3 regions of the Paenibacillus sp. ALE2 genome follow, and region 2 is predicted to be linked to each of the others. Evidence: riboswitches for the same ligand, from Rfam matches in the RefSeq annotation. Region 2 holds a riboswitch; each other region holds the start of a gene.
What was found. Region 2 has a riboswitch for cobalamin ahead of metE (5-methyltetrahydropteroyltriglutamate--homocysteine S-methyltransferase). Riboswitches for the same ligand answer to the same signal wherever they lie in the genome.
Positions count from the first base shown of each region.

Region 1 (6,943 bases), 2.0 Mb from region 2:
TTTCCCGAATCAGCGGTGGCAGGTGCCTTGGGGATTCGTCTTGGTGGCTATAACGTGTATCATGGCATACGCTCGTTTCGAGCATATATGGGCGAAGAGATACGACCACTGGAGTCGAAGGATATCCGGCATACCATCCGGCTGATGTTCGCCGTATCCACTATGTTTGTAGGGTTGTGTTTGTTGGGAGCTGCGGGGTGTTTTGCCTTGGGATGGATGCGGTGAGGAGTGACATTATTTTGAAACAAAATACAGAAGGGAAAAGAGTGCGAGAATGTGGACTAAGTCCGAACCCACAACAGGATAGTGAGCCGAATGATGCTAAAGAAGATCTGCAGTGGGACATGGAGCTCGTGCTAGTTCGTCATGGCACAACCTTATGGAATAAGGAACGTCGATATCTGGGACATGCCGATTTGAGTTTGCTGTCTGGAGCAGAGCAGGAATTAAAGCCTTTACGGGAAAAATTACAGGGCCAGTCCTTTGCTCAAATCTATTGCAGTGACTTGATGCGATGTCGCCAGACCTTGCAGATCATTTTGCCGGAGTCAGCAAAGACGTCTGAACGTTTCCTATCTGCTATGCCTCCCATGATGGAACCACGTCTGCGAGAACTTCACTTTGGCGAGTGGGATGGAAAAACGTATGACATGCTTAAGGATGTGGCGTTGTATCGCGCTTGGATTGATGAGCCGCAACGAATCACCCCGCCTGGAGGAGAGTCCTGGGTCCATTTTGTGAATCGTCTGCGTGAATTCCTTGACTCTCTGTTTGCGTGGCGCATTGCTTTGAAGGTTCAGCCAATAGAGTCGAATGCTGCACCGCCCTCTGTTTTGGTTGTCACGCATGGTGGAGTAATTCGCCAATTGGTTTGTATGCTGATACCAGGTCATGATTTTTGGAGTCTGAATCCAAAACCGGGAGAAGCGATTAGGCTTCAGTTAAGGCTGGCAGGACTGCACAATTGTATAGCAAAATTGCTTTTTCACTAGGGTAGTTGTGGCGAATCAAGCAGCTGTTTGGGTTGTAAGCTAACTCTTTTTAACCTATAATCATCAAGTAAAAGAACGGCTTGACTACACTACATCAAATATCCAGCAGACGAGGTCGGCGCCGTGTGAGGGAACTTGCTTTTCTTCATTGCGCTGTTAAAAGGGAAGTCGGTGTGAGTCCGACGCGGTCCCGCCACTGTAAATGGAAACATGCTCATTAGCCCTGTTACATGTGCCGCCAAGCATGTGAAAGAATATCAGGGCATGCCTCTTCCATAAGTCAGGATACCTGCCCGTCCGCCTGTCACCATAATCCTTCGAGGAAAGGATGACGTGTTCGCAGTGACTGTCCATGCGGAAAGAAGCTGCCCGCCTGCGCACGATCTGTGCTAACGTGACCCCTGTATCCTGATATGAGGATGCGGGGGTTTTTGATAGGAAAAGAAGGCTGGAATGAGGAAAATATCGGATGATGTTCAAGTAACGCTCTTAACGATTTTTGTATGAAGGGGTGCAAATCATGGCAGGCAAAAAAATAAAGGTATGGACAACAGGTCTATTGGCGCTGATATTGGCAGTTGTGCTGAGTGCATGTGGCGCGAATGGAAAAAATGTAGAAAATAAAGAGGGCCAAGCTTCTTCACAGCAGCCGGGACAGACCGTAACCGCACAAGAGCCTCCGGGCAAAACGGTTTACCCGCTAACGGTTAAGGATGCAACAGGACAGGAATTTACATTTAAAAAGGCACCGGACAAGATTGTTTCCGTCTCCCCGGCAGAAACTGAAGCGCTGTTCGCTATCGGATTGGATAAGGAAATTGTTGGTGTATCCGACTACTCTGATTACCCAGAGGCAGCTACGAAAAAGCCTAAAGTGGGCGGTATTATGAAACCGAACGAAGAGGCGATCATTGCTGCGAACCCGGAAGTTGTTTTTGCAGGAATTTCACTTAGTGAACAGGCTACGACTAAGCTGCGTGACATGGGAATTATGATTTTTAAAACGGAACCGAAAACCGTTGAAGATGTCACAGCTAACATCGAATTGTATGGGAAAATCACCGATCATCAGAAAGAAGCGAGAGCGGTGACCGACAAGATGAGAGCAGATGTAGCGGAAGTGAAAGAAGGAGTTAAAAATATCGGCAAAGGGCAGAAGCTACGGGTATACGTCGAATTTTCACCAGGCTGGACAGTGGGTAAAGGCGAGTTTATGGACGAACTGATCACATTGGCGGGCGGCGAAAACGTGGGTGCCACGCAGAAGGGCTGGTACCAAATCAGTGAGGAAAATATTATAGCTGCCAACCCTGACGTGATTTTATACAGCAAAAGTGTGAAGGATGACAAAACAGGCCAGTCCCTCGGCGATATCATAAAAGCTCGTAGTGGATGGGATCAAATATCGGCTGTTCGTAACAATCGTGTATTTGCCGTGGATGATAATTTGATTAGCCGTCCAGGTCCACGCGTAACAGAAGGACTCAAGGAAGTAGCCAAGGGCGTGTACCCTGAAATTTTCAAATGAACCGTAGACTGATCGGTTTTGGGGGGACTGGTCTTGTCTTGCTGCTGCTGACGCTGCTGCTCTGTCTTGGCATCGGCTCGGTCAGTCTTCCGGTCAGCCAGATCACAGGTATTTTGATCAACCACCTACCGTGGTTAGATGATACGTTTACACCGGATTGGAATACATCTGCAGAGCAGATTATTTTGAAGGTCAGACTGCCAAGAGTGTTACTGGGAATGTTGGTCGGAGCAGCGCTGGCGCTGGCGGGAGCTGGATTTCAGGGTGTGTTGCGTAATCCCTTGGCTGATCCCTATACCCTTGGGGTATCCTCGGGAGCTTCGGTAGGAGCGGCAGTGCTGATTTATTGGGGGCTTCAATTTTCATTTGTGGGTATATGGACCCTTCCGCTAGTCGCATTTATAACCGGCATGCTGACGCTGTGGATGGTGTTGACGTTGGCGCGTGAAGGTGGGAAAATTCCGACCCAAAGCCTCATTTTATCAGGTGTGGTGATGCAATTTTTTGGGGGAGCCATTGTTTCTTTTCTGGCAGCCATGTCGAAGGAAACAGTCAATGAAATATTGTACTGGACGTTGGGAAGTCTTAGTCTGCGAGGTTGGTCATATACGGGAATTCTTTTACCTTACGTGATCGTTGGGCTGGTGTTTCTATGGAACCGGGCACGGGTGCTGAATATTCTGGCTTTGGGTGAACGTCAAGCGGCTCATATGGGGGTTCATGTAGATGCGACGAAGCTATCTGTCCTGATCATATCTACCTTGCTGACAGCTGCCGCTGTCTCAGTATGCGGAGTCATTGGCTTTGTCGGACTCGTTGTACCACATATCATTCGTCTGGTGACAGGTCCCGATTACCGGATGATTGTTCCGTTATCTGCACTGGGTGGAGCTATTTTTATGGCTTGGGCAGATACGGCGGCTCGCACGTTGTTGGCCCCAACGGAAATTCCTCTGGGCGTTATGACGGCCTTTGTTGGGGCGCCGTTCTTCGCGTATCTCCTGTACCGGAACAAGAAGCTGCGCAGGGGGGATCTGTTGTGACCGAACAAAGTGAAACACAGAAGGTGGATGATCGGGCGCTAGAGGTAGCAGGTCTTACCCGTGCTTATGGAGAGTTCCATGTGTTGAAGAATATTAGCTGGAACGTAGACGAAGGAGCTTGGTGGGGGATCATTGGTCCGAATGGGAGTGGTAAATCGACGTTGCTGCATCTGCTTTCTGGCGTAGATCAGCCGACTTCTGGAAGTGTTCATATCTATGGCAAAAAGGTCGGTAGCTACAGCAGAAAAGAGCTTTCCCGACTTGTAGCCGTACTCCAGCAGGAGGGCATTCCTCCAGTGAGATACACCGTCAGGGAAGTTATAGAAATGGGGCGGTTTCCTCATCAGGACTGGCTAGGCAGGGAAAAGGGAGTTGATGTGGAGGCGATTACGGATCGGGTCCTAGAGCGATTGAGTCTAACTTCACTGGCCGACAGAACATTGGACCGCTTGAGTGGAGGGCAGCGACAGCGTGTAGCTTTGGCAAAGGTGATGGTGCAGGAACCACAGATATTGCTGCTGGACGAACCTACGACCTATCTGGATTTGCGCTATCAGCTTGAATTTATGGAGTTGTTGGCAGAATGGCGCCAAGAAACGGGCGTGACGATCATTGCTGTCCTGCATGATCTTAATTTGGCGGCACAATTTTGCGATAATTTGCTTGTACTTAAGGATGGAATGGTTGAAGGATTGGGTAGTTCATCGGATTTGCTAACAGAGGACCGGATTCGGCGTGTATATGGTGTGGAGCCTGTGATGCTTCCGCATCCCGATAGCGGTGTGCCGCAGCTCTTGCTGCGCAGAAGCGCTGCGTCTACAGCAGATCAATAGGAGATTGGGAACATACTAAAAAGAGCAGGGAGTGGAAGGTATGAACGACAAGCTGCGTCAGCTGATCGATAGCATAGCCCAGCCGGATGGAGTGGCGGCTTCGGCAGCGTCAGCACATTTGGACCAATTAACAAAGCCACCTGGAAGTCTTGGAAGGCTGGAGAGCTTGGCCATCCAGCTAGCAGGAATTACTGGCGTGGACAAGCCTGAATTTGATCGTAAAACGGTGATGGTCATGGCTGCGGATCATGGGGTGTGTGAAGAGGGAGTTAGCGCCTTTCCAGCTGAGGTTACGCAGCAAATGCTGTATAACATGCTGTCAGGCGGCGCAGCAATTAATGTGCTGGCACGTCATGCAGGCGCTGATGTCCAGGTAATAGATGTTGGCGTGAATGCGGACGTTGCTCACCCAGATTTAGTGAATCGTAAGGTGCGTATGGGCACTTCGAATATGGCTAAAGGGCCAGCCATGCTGCGTACGGAAGCGGAACAAGCGGTTTTGGCTGGAGCTGAAGCCGTAGCAGAAGCGGTTAAAGGTGGCACACGGCTATTTGTTACCGGAGAGCTAGGGATCGGGAATACGACAGCCAGCGCTGCGGTTGTATGTGCGCTCACCGGACTTGATCCGGAAGTGATCGTGGGCCGGGGAACGGGGGTAGATGTGGCGGGGCTTACCCGTAAAATAGCCGTTGTCTGCCGCGCATTGGATGTGAATCAGCCGGATGCCAATGACGCACTGGACGTGCTGACCAAGGTCGGCGGTCTGGAGATTGCCGCTCTGGCAGGCGTCATCCTCGGCGCAGCCGCGCATCGCTGTCCAGTGGTGCTGGATGGCTTTATTTCCGGCGCGGCAGCCCTTGCTGCACGCGCGCTTGCGCCTGCGAGCGCGGCGTACATGCTTGCTTCGCACGCCTCGGACGAGCGTGGACACGCGGCGGTGCTTCGCCAGCTCAAGCTAGAGCCCATGCTCCATCTGGACATGCGGCTCGGTGAGGGCACGGGCGGTGCGCTGAGCTTGCACCTGATTGATGCGGCGTGCCGCATTATGCGCGAAATGGCGACCTTTGCCGATGCAGGCGTATCGGACGGTCAGGGAGCCGCGCAGCGATGAAGGCGCTCGTGACCGGCGGGGCACGCAGCGGAAAAAGCGGCTTTGCCGAGCGATTATGCATGGCGCGCGCTCCGCGCGCCTGCTATATTGCAACGGCCCAAGCCTATGACGTGGAGATGAAGGAGCGTATCGCTCTTCATCGGCTCCAGCGCGATTCTGCCGGGTATGACTGGCAGACGCTGGAGGAAGCGCAGGCGCTGCCGGAGCTGCTGCGGCGGCTTGGCGACGATCAAGCGTCGCAGCCTGCGCCTATGGTGCTGGTCGACTGCCTAACCCTGTGGCTGTCGAACGTGTTGCTGGCCGCAGGTGAGGACGGCGAAGCTGCGGCCAGAGCCGCCATGGATGAACTGGCGGCAGCTGTGGAGCAGTATCCGGGATCGCTCGTCATCGTAACCAACGAGGTCGGTGACGGTATTGTACCAGAATATCCGCTTGGAAGGCTGTACCGGGATTTGAGCGGGATTATGAATCAGCGGATAGCCCGTGTTTGTGGCGAAGTTTTTTTAGTGACGGCGGGCATTCCCGTAGAACTTAAACAGTTGGAATATAAGCTATGAGCCGCGAACGTCAGGCTGTTGCTGCGGCTTTTCAATTTTTAACCCGTCTACCGGTCAAGGCGGAGCTGGATTTTTCCCCGGAGCTGCTGAAACGCAGTGCAAGCTATTATCCGCTGGTTGGAGTGATTATTGGTATTATCGTCTGGGGCATTGCGGCGCTTACGGCTATGGTGCTGCCACCGCTGCCGTGTGCGATTCTTACCCTTGCAGTCTGGGTCTGGTTGACGGGCGGACTGCATCTGGACGGGTGGATGGATGCTGCGGATGCCTTATTCAGCTACCGGTCCCGTGAACGGATGCTGGAGATTATGAAAGATAGCCGTGTAGGAGCAATGGGGGTTATTGCTTGTGTGCTGCTACTCATGCTCAAGGCTGCTTTGCTGTATACCGTGCTGGTTGAACAAAATGTGTCCGGCTTGTTGTTGCTTCCGATGGTTTGGAGCCGCTGGTTTATGGTACATGCAATGAAGCGCTGGCCTAAAGCCCGTAACGATGATGGACTGGCTGCGCGTTTTGCTGATATGAGTGGTGGACGTGCCGGACTGGCCGTATTTTGGGCTGTAGTCGTGACTCTAGGTGCTGCCGCAGGCCAGTATATACTTGCAGGACCAGCTACAGCAACAGAGGGATCAGGAAACCTGTCGTTAGCAGGATCACACTTACAGACGCTCCTTTCGTATTCTGAAAGCCTTCCAATCTGGATAGGCTTTGCGTTGCTTCCGCTCTTGGCTTACGGAGTTGGAACCTTTACAGCAAACCGTATTAATCGCCGTCTTGGGGGACTTACGGGAGATATATACGGAGCTTTGAACGAATTGCTGGAGACTGTTTTGTTGCTGTTTATTGTCGTTTTGTACGGGTTGTGATCAAATTTGAAAT
Region 1 is NZ_CM134213.1:5,740,000-5,746,942, reverse strand. Features, by position in the region: gene cbiB (adenosylcobinamide-phosphate synthase CbiB) at 1-225, shown strand, start outside; gene ACXHJ1_RS24960 (histidine phosphatase family protein) at 240-992, shown strand; cobalamin riboswitch at 1,088-1,303, shown strand; gene ACXHJ1_RS24955 (ABC transporter substrate-binding protein) at 1,513-2,520, shown strand; gene ACXHJ1_RS24950 (FecCD family ABC transporter permease) at 2,517-3,563, shown strand; gene ACXHJ1_RS24945 (ABC transporter ATP-binding protein) at 3,560-4,396, shown strand; gene cobT (nicotinate-nucleotide--dimethylbenzimidazole phosphoribosyltransferase) at 4,437-5,507, shown strand; gene cobU (bifunctional adenosylcobinamide kinase/adenosylcobinamide-phosphate guanylyltransferase) at 5,504-6,064, shown strand; gene cobS (adenosylcobinamide-GDP ribazoletransferase) at 6,061-6,930, shown strand.
Region 1: it holds a riboswitch for cobalamin, as region 2 does, so the genes downstream of both, ACXHJ1_RS24955 (ABC transporter substrate-binding protein) here and metE (5-methyltetrahydropteroyltriglutamate--homocysteine S-methyltransferase) in region 2, are expected to answer to the same signal.

Region 2 (6,943 bases):
CTTGGGTCACGCTCCATATCCACTGTAGGCGCCCACAGGGTAAGACCATTCAATTTTGGATCACGACGATAGTAGACACGCGCCTCATCTGCAATTACAGAGCCGATCTGACGCATTAACTCCGTATCCCAAGTACAGGCCAAACCCACAGGCTGAGGAAATGAAGTGGCCTCCCCCAACCAGGCTATCCCGTGTGCTGCTTCCGTACCGTGCTTGTAAGCTGCAACTCCCAAACGGTCAATGGCCGGCTGGTATTGCAGCATAGATTCGATCTTTTCCTCTAAGGTTAGTCGTGACACGAGATCCCGTACACGCTCATCTAGTTGAATCTTCGGATCTTGAAATAAATATTCGATACCCGTTGTTTCATGACTCAAATCCGTCATCTCCTTAGCTTCATTAAGATGATAAAAAGTTTATTCACGAAAGCGCTTTAATATATCATAACGAAAAAGGAGTACACCAGCAACAATACCGAAAACATCCTAAATTGGATGAAATACAAACCGCGGCATACGAGAAAAAAAGTTACAATTTCTTTTTCTTATATAAAGCTAAAAATGATATTTTTTGGTATAATCAGGATATATCATTGAAGGAGGAAGCGCTGATGAAAAATACCGGAATGACACGGCCTCTGGATCAGCTGGGGCGAATTGTACTCCCTAAGGAAATGCGCACCACTATGGATATCAATATCGGTGATTCGCTTGAATTCTTCGTAGATGAAGAAGGATTTGTATTAAGGAAATACACGGGTGTCTCCTGCAAATTTTGCGGCGTAGTGGATCATTTAACTTATTTTCGGGACAGCTTTATTTGCGCTGATTGCATCCAGTTATTAAAGAACGATGAACATGTACATGCCACAAGCAATGATGCCATCCAGGCTCAAGAACATACCAAATCGAACCAAGCCAACACTACCTGGCAGCCCAAGCATTCCAGAGTGCAACAAGGTGAAATGGTAAAAAAGCTCCGCAAGCTGATTCAGGAACATCCGAACCTGCCACAAAAAGTGTATGCAGAAATGCTCGATATTTCCCAAGGCCGTGTGTCCCAACTGAAAAAGCTGCTCTAAACCTTCTAAAAATTTTTTTCCCAATATCATATACGATGTACTCGAAAACCTACTTATTTCACTGTAACTACAATGGCCAGGTGTAGAGTAAGGTGCATATCTGTGAATGTGTCCCTTATTCTATACCTGGCCTTTTCCTGCTTCTCGCCTCTATCAAGGTGACAATAGTCACATACTCTCAATGTCTACGTATATACAATATATAGATCGAAACAATTGGTTATCACTAGATATCATCAATATGTTGTTTTTGTGAAAAATATATATTTTTTACTATATGGAGGGTTTTACGATGAAGGTGCTGGAGGAACATCAATTATACGACATCGGTGAGCGAGTCATTGGGGCACAAGATCTGGACATGCTGCGGGAGAATGCAAATTTAAATGGAGAATCGTTCAGCGGTAAAATGAGCAAGCTTGGCTCGGAATATGCCAAATGGTATGCGCGCCTGCGTGTACTTCCGCCTGAATTAACAGACGCGATTGACCATGGGTATGTGTATGTTCACGATTTGGACCAATATGCGCTCGGAACTACAAATTGTATCTTTATCCCATTTGGTCGTTTGCTACAAGACGGTTTCAATACAGGCAATGGCTCTGTACGCACACCACAAACAATTATGTCTGCTATGGCACTGGTCGCCATCATATTCCAGTCTCAACAAAATAGCCAATTTGGTGGTGTCTCTGCCAATAAAATAGATTGGGATCTAGCTCCATACGTTGCTCGTTCCTTCCGCAAGCATCTGCGCAAAGGACTCCGGCTGTTCGAGGAAGAGCTAGACTCCCGTTGGTCTGACGACGAGCTGCATTTAGCCAATACTCACTTGCAAGAGGTCTGTCCTCGTTCATACTCATTCGCACGCGAAGAGACAGAGACAGAAACCCGGCAGGCGGCGGAATCGCTCATTCATAACCTGAACACGATGAGCAGTCGGGCAGGGGGGCAAATTCCATTCACTTCATTGAATTACGGGATGTGTACGTCTGCTGAAGGTCGGCTTGTTTCGCAATCGTTGCTGGAAGCCACGATTCGTGGACTGGGCAGCGGGGAAACTCCTATTTTCCCACAACATATTTTCCAATGTAAAAAAGGAGTCAACCAGGCAGAAGGCGATGTCAACTACGATTTGTTCTTAAAAGCGGTAGAATGCTCCAGCAAGCGGATGTATCCCAACTTTGTGAATGTGGATGCTACCTTCAATCTGCCTTATTACCGCGCAGATAACCCGGATACCATCATTGCCACGATGGGCTGCCGTACCCGTACCATTTCTGACCGTTTCGGCAGAAACCGCCAGAGCGGCAAGGGTAATCTCTCATTTAATACTATTAATCTGGTACGGCTCGGGATTGAATATGGTATTTGCACAGGCAAGCGTCTGACACCTGACCGTGACCGCTTTGACGCGAGACTGGAAGAGGTTATGCGAATTGCAGTAGACGGTCTAATCCATCGCTATCATATCCAGACCAGCCAGCCAGCCAAAGCCTCGGACTTTATGATGCGCGAAGGGGTATGGGAAGGCGGAAAAGAACTGGCACCTGATGAGAAGGTGGGAAGCGTCCTAAAGCACGGTACGCTTTCGATCGGATTTATCGGGCTGGCTGAGTGTATGAAAGCATTATACGGAAAACACCACGGAGAGGATGATTTTGTATACCGTGAAGCACAGCGAATCATCACCTCCATGCGCGTGTATTGTGATCGAATGAGTGAACATCACAATCTAAATATTACACTGTTCGCGACACCTGCCGAAGGGCTGTCGGGCAAGTTCACATTGCTGGATCAACGTGACTTCGGAGTTATTCCTGAAGTAAATGACCGGGAATATTACACGAATTCCTTCCATATTCCGGTGTATTACAAGCTCCCGGCTGCTCGTAAAATCAGCTTGGAGGCTCCGTTCCATAATCTATGTAATGCGGGTGCAATTTCATACATCGAGCTGGACGGTAATGCGCGGAATAACCCGGAGGCGTTTCTTAAAATTGTTCAATACGCGCTGCATCAGAACATTGGCTACTTCTCCATCAACCATCCGGTGGATCGTTGTACGGAATGCGGCTATGAAGGAATTATCGGGACAAGCTGTCCTCAATGCGGCACGGATGAGGAACACACGCACTTTCAGCGTTTACGTCGGGTAACCGGATATCTGACAGGTGATTATACCGTTCGTTTTAATGCTGCCAAGCAAGCGGAAGTTCGCGACCGGGTGAAGCATAAGTGAATTTGTGCGGCTATATTCCAGAATCTCTGAATGAAGGATACGGCCTGCGCACCGTTGTATTCATTAGTGGTTGCCGCCATGCCTGTCCCGGCTGCTTTAATCCAGCTTCGTGGAACTTCCGCGCAGGGGAGCCATTCACGCCCGAGCGTCAACAGGAGGTCATCCGTGATATCATGGATAATCCGCTGTTGGACGGATTGACTCTCTGCGGGGGAGACCCTTTTTTCTCAGCAGCAGAATGCTCGCAATTTGTACGTGACTTCCGCGCGGCTTGTCCCGACCGAACCGTCTGGGCCTACACAGGCTTTGTCTACGAAGATCTGCTCATGGATCAGGAGCGACAGGAGCTGGCACTATTGTGTGACGTGATTGTAGATGGCCGTTTTGTTGAACAGCAAAAAGATCTGACCCTCCCCTTTCGGGGCAGCCGTAATCAGCGCCTGGTAGATGTGAAAGCCAGTACTCAAGCAGGTTACACCGTTTCATTAGCTTAAAGGCGATGTTCTATTTAGCAAGATGCTATACCAAAGACAAGTCCCCCACGATGGGTTGGGCTTGTCTTTTTTGCATATAACTAACAGATTCCACTCCAGTTTCTATTCCTGTTTCTATTGCACATCCTGTGAGTTTCACTTATGATGGTGAACAAGTATACGAGTGCATAATTATTCGTCATACCTTAATCTTATAGTTTGGAAATAGGTGTCTGTTCTATTCAGATCAGACTTAAAAGGGAAGCCGGTGCAAATCCGGGACGGTCCCGCCACTGTAAACGGGGAATGTTCAGCTGCTCATACACCCACTGGTCCACAGACCGGGAAGGGATGCTGAACGTCATGATCCGTAAGTCAGGAGACCTGCCTATTTTAACAACATCGCAGTACCTACGGAAGATAGGGAGGTGTTAAGAGCAGTCGCCGTATTTTTGAATTTTAATCGCGGAGGCATTCTTTCCCCTACTCATTTTTAGCCTTGGGGACAGAATGCCTTTTTTGGTACGTAAAAATAAACTGGCTACCACTTAGGAGGAAACCTACATGTCCATTAACGAACGATCTACATTGTCCGGTTTGACTAGCAGTAATCTGGGATATCCGCGTATCGGCGGGAACCGGGAATGGAAGAAAGCACTGGAGCGCTTCTGGCAGGGTAGTATTAACGAAAGTGAACTGCATAGTGAGATGAAAAGATTGCGTCTGGAGCATCTGAGCAAGCAACGTGACAAAGGGATTGATCGCATTCCTGTCGGAGACTTTTCCTATTACGATCATGTGCTGGATACATCTGTGATGTTCGGTCTCGTACCCGAACGGTTCAACTATCGTCCTACAGGTCCGGTTCCTCTGTCTGTGTATTTCGGGATGGCACGTGGGCAGAAGGGAGCTACCGCCAGCGAAATGACCAAATGGATGAATACCAATTACCACTACATCGTTCCCGAATTGGAAAATGCGGCTCCAGTGCTCACTGAAAATAAGCCCTTACTCGCTTATCGTGAAGCAAAGCAGGAGCTAGGTATTGACGGTAAACCGGTTCTCATCGGTCCCTACTCATTTGTTGTTTTATCCAAAGGCTATGATCGTAAGGATCTGGCCTCTATTATACGAACCTTCCTGCCTTTATACACCCGAGTCCTGTCCGAACTAGCAGCAGAAGGCGTACAATGGGTCCAAATCGATGAACCTGTCCTGACCACCTCATTCCCAGTAGAGGATCTGGATATTATTCAGGAGGTCTATGAAGCTTTGACCCAAGCTGCTCCCTCCTTAAACATCATGCTGCAAACCTACTTTGGTAGCCTAGATCATTATGAGCGTCTGACTGAACTTCCGGTCCAGGGACTGGGTCTTGACTTTGTCTATGATGATGGCGAAAATGTCCAGCATATATCGCGACATGGCTTCCCCAAAGGGAAAACGCTGGGTGCTGGTGTCATTGATGGGCGCAATATATGGCGCAGCGACCTGAATGCCGTGGCTGCGCTGTTGGGCCAGTTAGCAGAACAAATCAATGCAGAACAGCTTATCGTGCAGCCATCGTGCAGTCTGCTGCATGTGCCGGTCAGTCTGGAAGCAGAGCACAAGCTGGACCGAGAGCTGGTGCATGCCCTAGCCTTTGCCGATGAAAAGCTGGATGAAATCGCAGTCTTGACGGCTGCACTTGGTAAGCATGATCCATCCGCACTTGCCAAGCTTGAGCAAAGTGCGGAAGCGGTAGCCCGCTTCAACAGCTCAGCGGCAAGGGTACAGACAGCTGCCGATTTGGCCAACCTGTTGGCAAAGGAGCCACTATCACGCAGCGTTCCTTTCGCCGAGCGCCGTATAATTCAGCAAAATAGGCTGAAGTTACCCCCACTGCCTACGACGACCATCGGCAGCTTCCCGCAAACTGCTGAGGTTCGCAAGGCCCGTCTGCACTATCGCAAAGGAGAATGGTCTGCCGAGCAATATCGGACATTCATCCAGCAGCAGATCAAGGAATGGATTGATATCCAAGAGGACATTGGCATAGATGTGCTTGTACATGGGGAATTTGAACGGACCGACATGGTTGAGTTTTTTGGCGAAAAACTAAAAGGCTTTGCTTTTACACAAAACGGATGGGTGCAATCCTACGGCTCCCGCTGTGTTAAACCGCCGATTATTTACGGAGATGTGTCGTTCGATCAACCAATGACTGTAGAAGAGACGGCATTTGCCCAATCGTTAACCTCCAAGCCAGTTAAAGGAATGCTTACAGGCCCTGTGACCATTTTGAACTGGTCCTTTGAACGTAATGATATTCCACGCAGGCAAGTTGCTTTGCAATTAGCTCTGGCATTACGGGCAGAGGTAGAGGCACTCGAACAAGCGGGTATTAGCATGATTCAGGTGGATGAACCCGCAATTCGCGAAGGGCTCCCGTTGAAAAAAGAACAACAGCAGGCCTATCTGGATTGGGCGGTTCAAGCCTTCCTTGTGACCACGGCCACTGTTGAACCTGCGACCCAAATCCATACACACATGTGCTATTCCGAATTCCAAGATATGATCCAGTCCATTTCAGACATGGATGCCGACGTGATTTCTATTGAAACCTCTCGTAGTCATGGTGAACTGATTGTTAGCTTTGAGGATCAGGTGTACGACAAAGGCATCGGTCTGGGCGTGTACGATATCCACAGCCCGCGCATTCCTGATGAATCAGAAATGCTAAGCATGATTCAGCGTGCCTTGCGCGTACTGCCAGCAGATTTGTTCTGGGTTAATCCAGACTGTGGGCTGAAAACCCGCACCAAGGAGGAATCTGTTGCCGCGTTGCGGCAAATGGTACAGGCGGCTCAAGCAGCCCGAGCCGTGCTGTCTGTATCCAACTAATATTTTTATCGTATCCAATCACGTTATTATATCCATCATATCCTATTCCCTTTTCGGTCTTTCTATTAGAGACCGGAAGGGAGTTATTTATTCCAAGTCATATAATGTATATAAACCTTGAATATGCTCGATTTTTAGCTGCTTCAGATGTACGCCTAAGCCATGCTCTCGATCCCAGGAACAATTAAAATTCAAATATAGTTCATCCTTTTCCGATGAGTCGGAAATCAGTATAGATATAAGCTGCATTCGATCCAGCAATTG
Region 2 is NZ_CM134213.1:1,949,729-1,956,671, reverse strand. Features, by position in the region: gene ACXHJ1_RS08495 (glycoside hydrolase family 3 C-terminal domain-containing protein) at 1-377, opposite strand, end outside; gene ACXHJ1_RS08490 (AbrB/MazE/SpoVT family DNA-binding domain-containing protein) at 611-1,081, shown strand; gene ACXHJ1_RS08485 (anaerobic ribonucleoside triphosphate reductase) at 1,374-3,323, shown strand; gene nrdG (anaerobic ribonucleoside-triphosphate reductase activating protein) at 3,320-3,817, shown strand; cobalamin riboswitch at 4,007-4,202, shown strand; gene metE (5-methyltetrahydropteroyltriglutamate--homocysteine S-methyltransferase) at 4,361-6,679, shown strand; gene ACXHJ1_RS08470 (DUF6985 domain-containing protein) at 6,767-6,943, opposite strand, start outside.

Region 3 (6,943 bases), 200 kb from region 2:
TGCGGTGTCGAACGGACATCAATGTATTTCCCCTTTTCTATATATGTGATAATGATTATCATAATCATATTTAGAATAGGTACCACATTATATTTTGTCAACAATATTCGGCAAGCAGAGCTATTATTTATTTTGAATTTGTATAATATTAAATTTATGGATTAATCCGCCAATGTTTGAAATAGGGCACGCGTGTATTCATGCTTCAATAGTTCTTCATCCCAATCCTCAAATATTTCCACGATCTCTCCCTGAACCATGACGGCAACACGATCACAGAACGTACGGGTGGACTGAAGATCATGGGTGATAAAAAGATAGGACAGCTGGCGTTCGAGCTGCATTCTTTTGAGCATGTCTAGCACGGAGGACTGGGTTGACGTATCCAAATTGGCGACCGATTCATCGAACAGGATGATTTCTGGTTCAACCGCCAACGCCCGAGCAATGCACACCCGCTGTTTTTGTCCACCGCTTAGCTGTGCAGGGTATTTTCCCAGACTGTCAGCCTCCAACCCTACCGATTCCAGTAAGGAAAGGCAGATATCCAGCGCCCTTACCTTTCGCTTAGGAAAATAGTTACGGATCGGCTCCATCAAAATATCTTGAATGGTCATACGGGGATGCAGTGAAGAGGCCGAGTCCTGCGTGACTAACTGAATTCGTTTGTACAGATGAATATCTTTCATCCTTCCGGTATGTATGGGCTGCTGATCCAGCCAGATTTCCCCTGAAGTCAACGACTCCAGCCCCAGGATACACTGCGCCAGCGTGCTTTTGCCACTTCCGCTTTCTCCAACCAATCCAAGGCATTCTCCCTGTCGTAATTCCAGACTCACTTTCTGTATAGCCTGCTGCTGACTCTGTCTCGTGTTGAACCAGCCTTTTCTCCGTCTGCGGACAGGATAAGCTTTGGTGACGTTCTTCAATTCCAGTATCACGGTTGCATCCTTCCTTCCGGGGTCATCTCCAGCACCCGATCTGCTATGCGGCTTATCCCCTGACGATCATGTGAAATTAACAAAATCGTGAGATCGAAATCTTCCCTCAACTGTAGAAACAAGGCCAGAACCTTGTCGCGGTTAATAACATCCAGCGCCGTAGTAGGCTCGTCGGCAATAAAGAGGCGCGGACCAGAGCTTAACATTGCAGCCAGCAGGACCCTTTGGCACATACCTCCGCTTAGTTCAAAAGGATAGGATGACAGAATATGCTCAGGATCGGCAAAACCGACCTTGCGGAGCAGAGAACACAAATAGGCTTCCTGCCCTGGAATAGTACGGCCTCCAGCCAGCTCCGTGACACGGTTCAACATCTGCCGCATCCGTGACAGCACGCCCTGGGGCTGCGATGCAGTGTGGGACAGGGCAGCATCAGCTTGCCCCAGCTCCTTCTGGGCGTGCATCAGGCGCAGCCCGTTCAGTCTAAGCGTATCCGTCAGCTGGGCACGGACGGTACGGATCGGATTCAGCCCGCTCAGCGATTGCTGAATGAGCAGGGCAATTTCCCCACGGCGCAGTCTTTGCCAGCGCTGTTCATGGAACGGAATAATGTCTTCCCCGTTATAGTAGATGCACCCTTGCGTAACACCAACACCTGGGTCCAGCATACCCGCGATTGCGTGTGCGGTCAGACTTTTGCCGCATCCACTTGGCCCAGTCAAGGCTACAATTTCCCCTGGGTAGACGGAAAAGTTCACATCCCGTAATAGCGGTTTGCTTTCGCTTTCGCTGGCTCTTACACCTGTACGGCAAATCTCCAAATGTTCCACGTGTAACAACGGTTTTCGTACGTACGCTTGCTCTGTCGTATCCATCCGCCCTATAACAGAGTGCTCGCCCACTATTTCGCAGCCCCCTTTTCTGAAAAATGATCACCCAGAAGCTGGCAGGCAAGCACAAACAGCATAATCGCTAAACCCGGGAAGATCATCACATGCGGAGCCACCTGAAAATACGAGGTTGCATCATGCAGCATCACACCCCACTCTGGCTTGGGCGGCTGTACACCCAGTCCAAGAAAGGAGAGCCCCGCAATCATTAATACCACGCGGCCGATATCCCATACCGCATAAACCAACAATTGCGGCCATACTTGTGACAATACATAACGTCTTAGTATGCGAATGTGTGAATTGCCAGACAAACGAGCATACCGTACATAGTCCTCCTGGCAGGCTTTTTGAACCAAACTACGGATATAGCGGACATAGCCCGCCCACCGTACCGCAATAATCGCTAAGGCCATGTTGACGAAACCCGGGCCCAAAATACCCACAATCGCCACCGTTAAAATAATATCAGGAAAAGCCAGTACGCCGTCGATTCCCCGCATAATCAGCTGATCCACACGTCCTCGCACATAACCAATGAGCAAGCCTGTGGGCAGACTAATACACAGCGTAGCTACCGTAATCGCACAAGCGATTAATACGCTTGTCCGAATTCCATAAATGAGCCGTGACAGCACATCCCGACCCAGATGATCCGTACCGAAAGGATATTTACGGCTGGGTGGTGCCAAACGGTTCAGAAGGTCCACATGCAGAGGATCATGCGGAGCGGCCCAGGGAGCCAGCAACCCAAGCAGCACGATCAGGCCAAACAGTGCGCCCCCTGCCAGCAAGCTTCCTCTAAAGGAAAGCCGTATCTTTTTCATTTTCAGCTTCCCCCTTAACGCAAACGCAGCCTTGGATCTATCACCGTCTGGACCACATCCACCAAACACTGAACACCTACAATTAAAAACGCGGCAAACATAACATATCCCTGAATCACCGGGTAATCCCGCTGCGTAATTGCATCTATAAAATACTTTCCTAACCCTGGCCATGAAAAAATGGTTTCTACGATGACGTTACCTGCCAGCATAAATGATAGATTCGTACCTAACAGCGTGATCATAGGCAGAACGGCATGTTTAAATATCTCAAAAAAGAGAATATGCATACGTGAAAAACCGCGAGCTCTCGCTGCCTTCACAAAATTCCGGTCACTCAGCTCCAGCATCTGAGCACGCAATACACGGGCTTGCACCGTTCCCAATCCTGCACCAAGCGTCAGCGCTGGGAGTACTAAATGTGTCCAGTCCTCCCTTCCCATGGATGGGAGCCAGCCCAAGCGAACGGAAAATAGATAGATCAGCAGAAACCCAAGCCAAAAAGAAGGAATTGACGATCCCAGCAAAGCGAACAGCCTGCCCAGACGATCTAGTGGACCGCTGACTTTTAGCGAGGCAGCCAGTCCCATCCCAAGCGTAAGCACCGCCATGACGGCAAAGCCCGCCAAAGCTAGCTCCACCGTAGCGGGCAGTCTGCTCCATAGTTCGTTTAGCACTGACTCCTTGGACACATACGAGGTTCCCCAATGTCCTGTGAACACATCCCTCAGCCAGTTCACATATTGAATATGAAGCGGCTCATTCAAGCCCAGTTCGTTTCGCAGCGCGGTTAGCGCCTCCCCAGAAGCAGGAACATTATGCGCGGTGAGCAAAATGAGAGCAGGGTCACCAGGGGCCAGCCTCATCAGTACAAAAGTCAGCGTAGATACAACGAATACAATGATGGGCAGCTGCGCCACACGTTCCAATATAAAACGAATCATAGGATACGTTGCTCGTTATTCTGCAATATCAGATTGCGCTGTAATGTAGTAATACTCGATCGGATGCGGTGTAAAGCCCTTTACTCCTTTTTTCACACCAAACACATTGTCAGGGTGCACAATGAACGACTGCGGTAAATCTGTATTGATGATATCCAGCGCTTGCAGTGTTACCGCATTACGCTGTGCGGTATCCTTCGCCAACTTCAGGCTGTGAAGAATATTCTCCAGCGGTTTGGAAGCATAACGGCTTACATTCGCTTCACTTGTAGAGGAGTAGAACATGTCCATAAAATACTGCGGCTCCCCTGTATGGGCCGTGAGCATGCTGTACATAGCAAAATCCCAATCATTTTTGGTCAATGCCTCGTCGATATTTTCCACCTTGCGAATCTTGACCTGGATTCCCTCATTCAGCAACTGGCTCTGAATAACCTCAGCCATGACGGATAGCTCCGGACGCTGAGGGAAGGTCAGCAGCGTAACCTCGAATGGCTTGCCCTGCTTGGACCATGTGCCTTGGGCATCCTTCTGCCAGCCATCCTTCGTCAACAACTGCTCTGTCGTTCCGTCCAATGCTTTACGCTCAATCTTACCGAAGGGAAGAATGCTCGGAAACGGGCTACTTGCTTCCGTGCCGAAGCCCCTCATAACGGCGCTCACAATGGATGCGCGCGGAATCAGACTGTCCACCACCTTACGGTTGGTTGCATCCTTGAACACAGGTGATTCCATGTTGTACACAATCATATGGGTGCGCAAGGATGGAGCCGACAGCACTTGTAGCTTGTCGTTCTTTTTTAATACCTCTGCGTTATCTACCGGAATATCCGTCGCTACATCCACCTCACCAGATTGCAACGCCATCAGGCGCGAATTACCGTCCGTAATGAATTTCATCGTCGCTTCGGCCAATCGCACCTTTTCGCCCCAGTATCCGTCATAACGCTCGACGACCAAGGATTGATCCTTGTTGAAGGCTTTGATTTTAAAAGCACCTGTCATTGCAGGGTAGCTTTGCTCATCTTTTATGGATGCCACATCCAGTACAATCGTTGACGGATCAGCCAAATTGGATACCAGCGCTGCATTCGGCTGGTTTGTCGTAATTTTCAGCGTCAGCGGACCAGTTACATCAATGGACTTCACATCCAGTAAATCCTTCGCCAGGTGACTTTTCTCGATAGAGCGCAGCAAAGATGCTTTTACGCTTGCTGCATCCATACTCTTTCCATCATGAAAAGTGACCCTATCCTGCAAGCTGAACGTCCACACGTTAGGACTGTCGTGCTTCCATTCCTTGGCTAGCCAAGCCACAGGCTCCAACTTTTCATTCAAACGAATGAGTGTCTCACCGGCACCGGAACGCATCACATCCCAGCTATTGTCTCCATGCGGATCGACGCCTGACGGTTTCCACGTATACGCCATCACCAGCTTTTTACCTGCTGGAGTCTGTTGTGCAGGCGTATTCTCACCCTTGCCTGAGCTATCCTCCGTCTTCGTGGCTGTGCCGCATCCCGAAAGAGCCATAACTGCCATCAGCAGCAGCAATCCTGTACATATGAACCATGAACGCCTATTACGATTGCCTATCATCCCACATGTCCTCCTCTATCTTGTAAAATATCGTATAAACCTAACGCAAAACGCGAAAAAAGCATTCCCAACCACTTGACCAGCAGTCAGAAATGCTTTCATTATAAAATGTCAAAACTCACCTCAAAGCCAACTCCAAAAACATAGAAGGGATCAGATCGGTTTCAGACATTCCGTATGCAGCACGCCTAACCACCTCCCCAGCATCCCGTGGGTCTGACAGTGATGTCAAAACAGGCAGGTCTCCTGACTCCAGGCTTATCTTTCAGGCCTTCCCGGTTCCTCACAGTTCCAGTGGCTATTCTGAAAGCTCCAGCAGTACCCTGCTGATGCCTGTATACAGTGGCGGGTCCGTGTCGGAATCTACCGAACTTCCCTTTTAAGTGAACACGCTCAACAACTATCTACATCGTCTCTACGAAACTTCGTATATAGAGTTGTCCGGCTCACACCTGTTTTCTTCCTTTATTCCTTTTTATTACGATTTAGGATTATCTTATTTTGTTGCTACTGGCTTGTCAACAAATGTTGCGTAATAATTTAAATTTGAATGATATAGTGTGAATCAAGACCAAGGCTATTCATTGCTTGCGCGCAATTGAAGGTATGTCTTAACGTTGCGTGCACACAATTCACGTGTTAAAATTAGGTATAGAGATAACCACTGTATCCGTATACTAAAAAGAGCCTTCGCCGCTCCAACGGCAAAGACTCTTAGGACTTGAAAGGCTGTGGATCACCACCACGGCGCGCTGCATAACTGAATGTTAATGCGAACGAAACCCACCGTTAGGGGCCAACCTAATTACGCGGTGGGTTTTCGCTTGTTCCGAAATTTCCGACGCAGCCAGCGATAAAGCTTACGAATACTAAACACCAGGCTTAGTAACGTAACCATCCAACGCAGCACATCATAGCACGACACAAGGTTGACCATCGGCTTCACCCCCTTTCGGGAAGCTGCGCCGTGATCCGAAAACATCCACCACTATCCAAAGTCCTTAAGGTAGATTATACCATGCCTCTTCCTACCACTCGAAAATCCAAACCCCGATCTTCATACAGAAAGAGGGTTTTATCAATAATTTCATGCTGCTTAATAAATAACTAGTTCTGGATAACCCCATGCCAAACAGCCGGAAAAGAGGCTACGCCCTCTCTCCGGCTGTTTTTGTTTATTTCCTATTCATCAAACCTTCTGTGGAACTTCTGAGACATTAACGCCTTTGACCGATTCACCCTGTTTTCTTGCCAAAACAATGTTCAAGACAATTGCCGTAATCGAGCCAGATACGATGCCGTTTTGCAGCAGCATTTTGGCAAAGCTCGGCAGTTGGTCGAACATTTGCGGCAGAACAGCTGAGCCTAGGCCCACGGCAATACTACATGCTGCAATCAGCAGATTGCTTTCTTTCCGCAGATCCACTTCTGACAAAATAGACATGCCTGATGCAGCAACCGAGCCAAACATGACGATCATCGCCCCGCCCAGCACAGCGTTAGGAATCACTGTCGTCAAGGCAGCCAGCTTAGGCAGCAAACCGAGGACGACCATAATGCCGCCAGCAGCAAAAATAACGTTACGGGATTTGACGCGAGTCAGCGAGATCAGACCCACATTTTGGGAGAAGGCCGTGTAAGGGAACGCATTAAAAATACCGCCCAACATAATCGCAAGTCCTTCCGAACGAAGTCCATTGACGATTTGCTTTTGCTCCACTTTCTGATCAATCGCTTTACCT
Region 3 is NZ_CM134213.1:1,749,773-1,756,715, reverse strand. Features, by position in the region: gene nikA (nickel ABC transporter substrate-binding protein) at 1-19, opposite strand, end outside; gene ACXHJ1_RS07605 (ABC transporter ATP-binding protein) at 162-941, opposite strand; gene ACXHJ1_RS07600 (ATP-binding cassette domain-containing protein) at 938-1,843, opposite strand; gene ACXHJ1_RS07595 (ABC transporter permease) at 1,843-2,658, opposite strand; gene nikB (nickel ABC transporter permease) at 2,673-3,602, opposite strand; gene ACXHJ1_RS07585 (ABC transporter substrate-binding protein) at 3,618-5,201, opposite strand; cobalamin riboswitch at 5,421-5,624, opposite strand; gene ACXHJ1_RS07580 (hypothetical protein) at 6,007-6,138, opposite strand; gene ACXHJ1_RS07575 (nucleobase:cation symporter-2 family protein) at 6,391-6,943, opposite strand, start outside.
Region 3: it holds a riboswitch for cobalamin, as region 2 does, so the genes downstream of both, ACXHJ1_RS07585 (ABC transporter substrate-binding protein) here and metE (5-methyltetrahydropteroyltriglutamate--homocysteine S-methyltransferase) in region 2, are expected to answer to the same signal.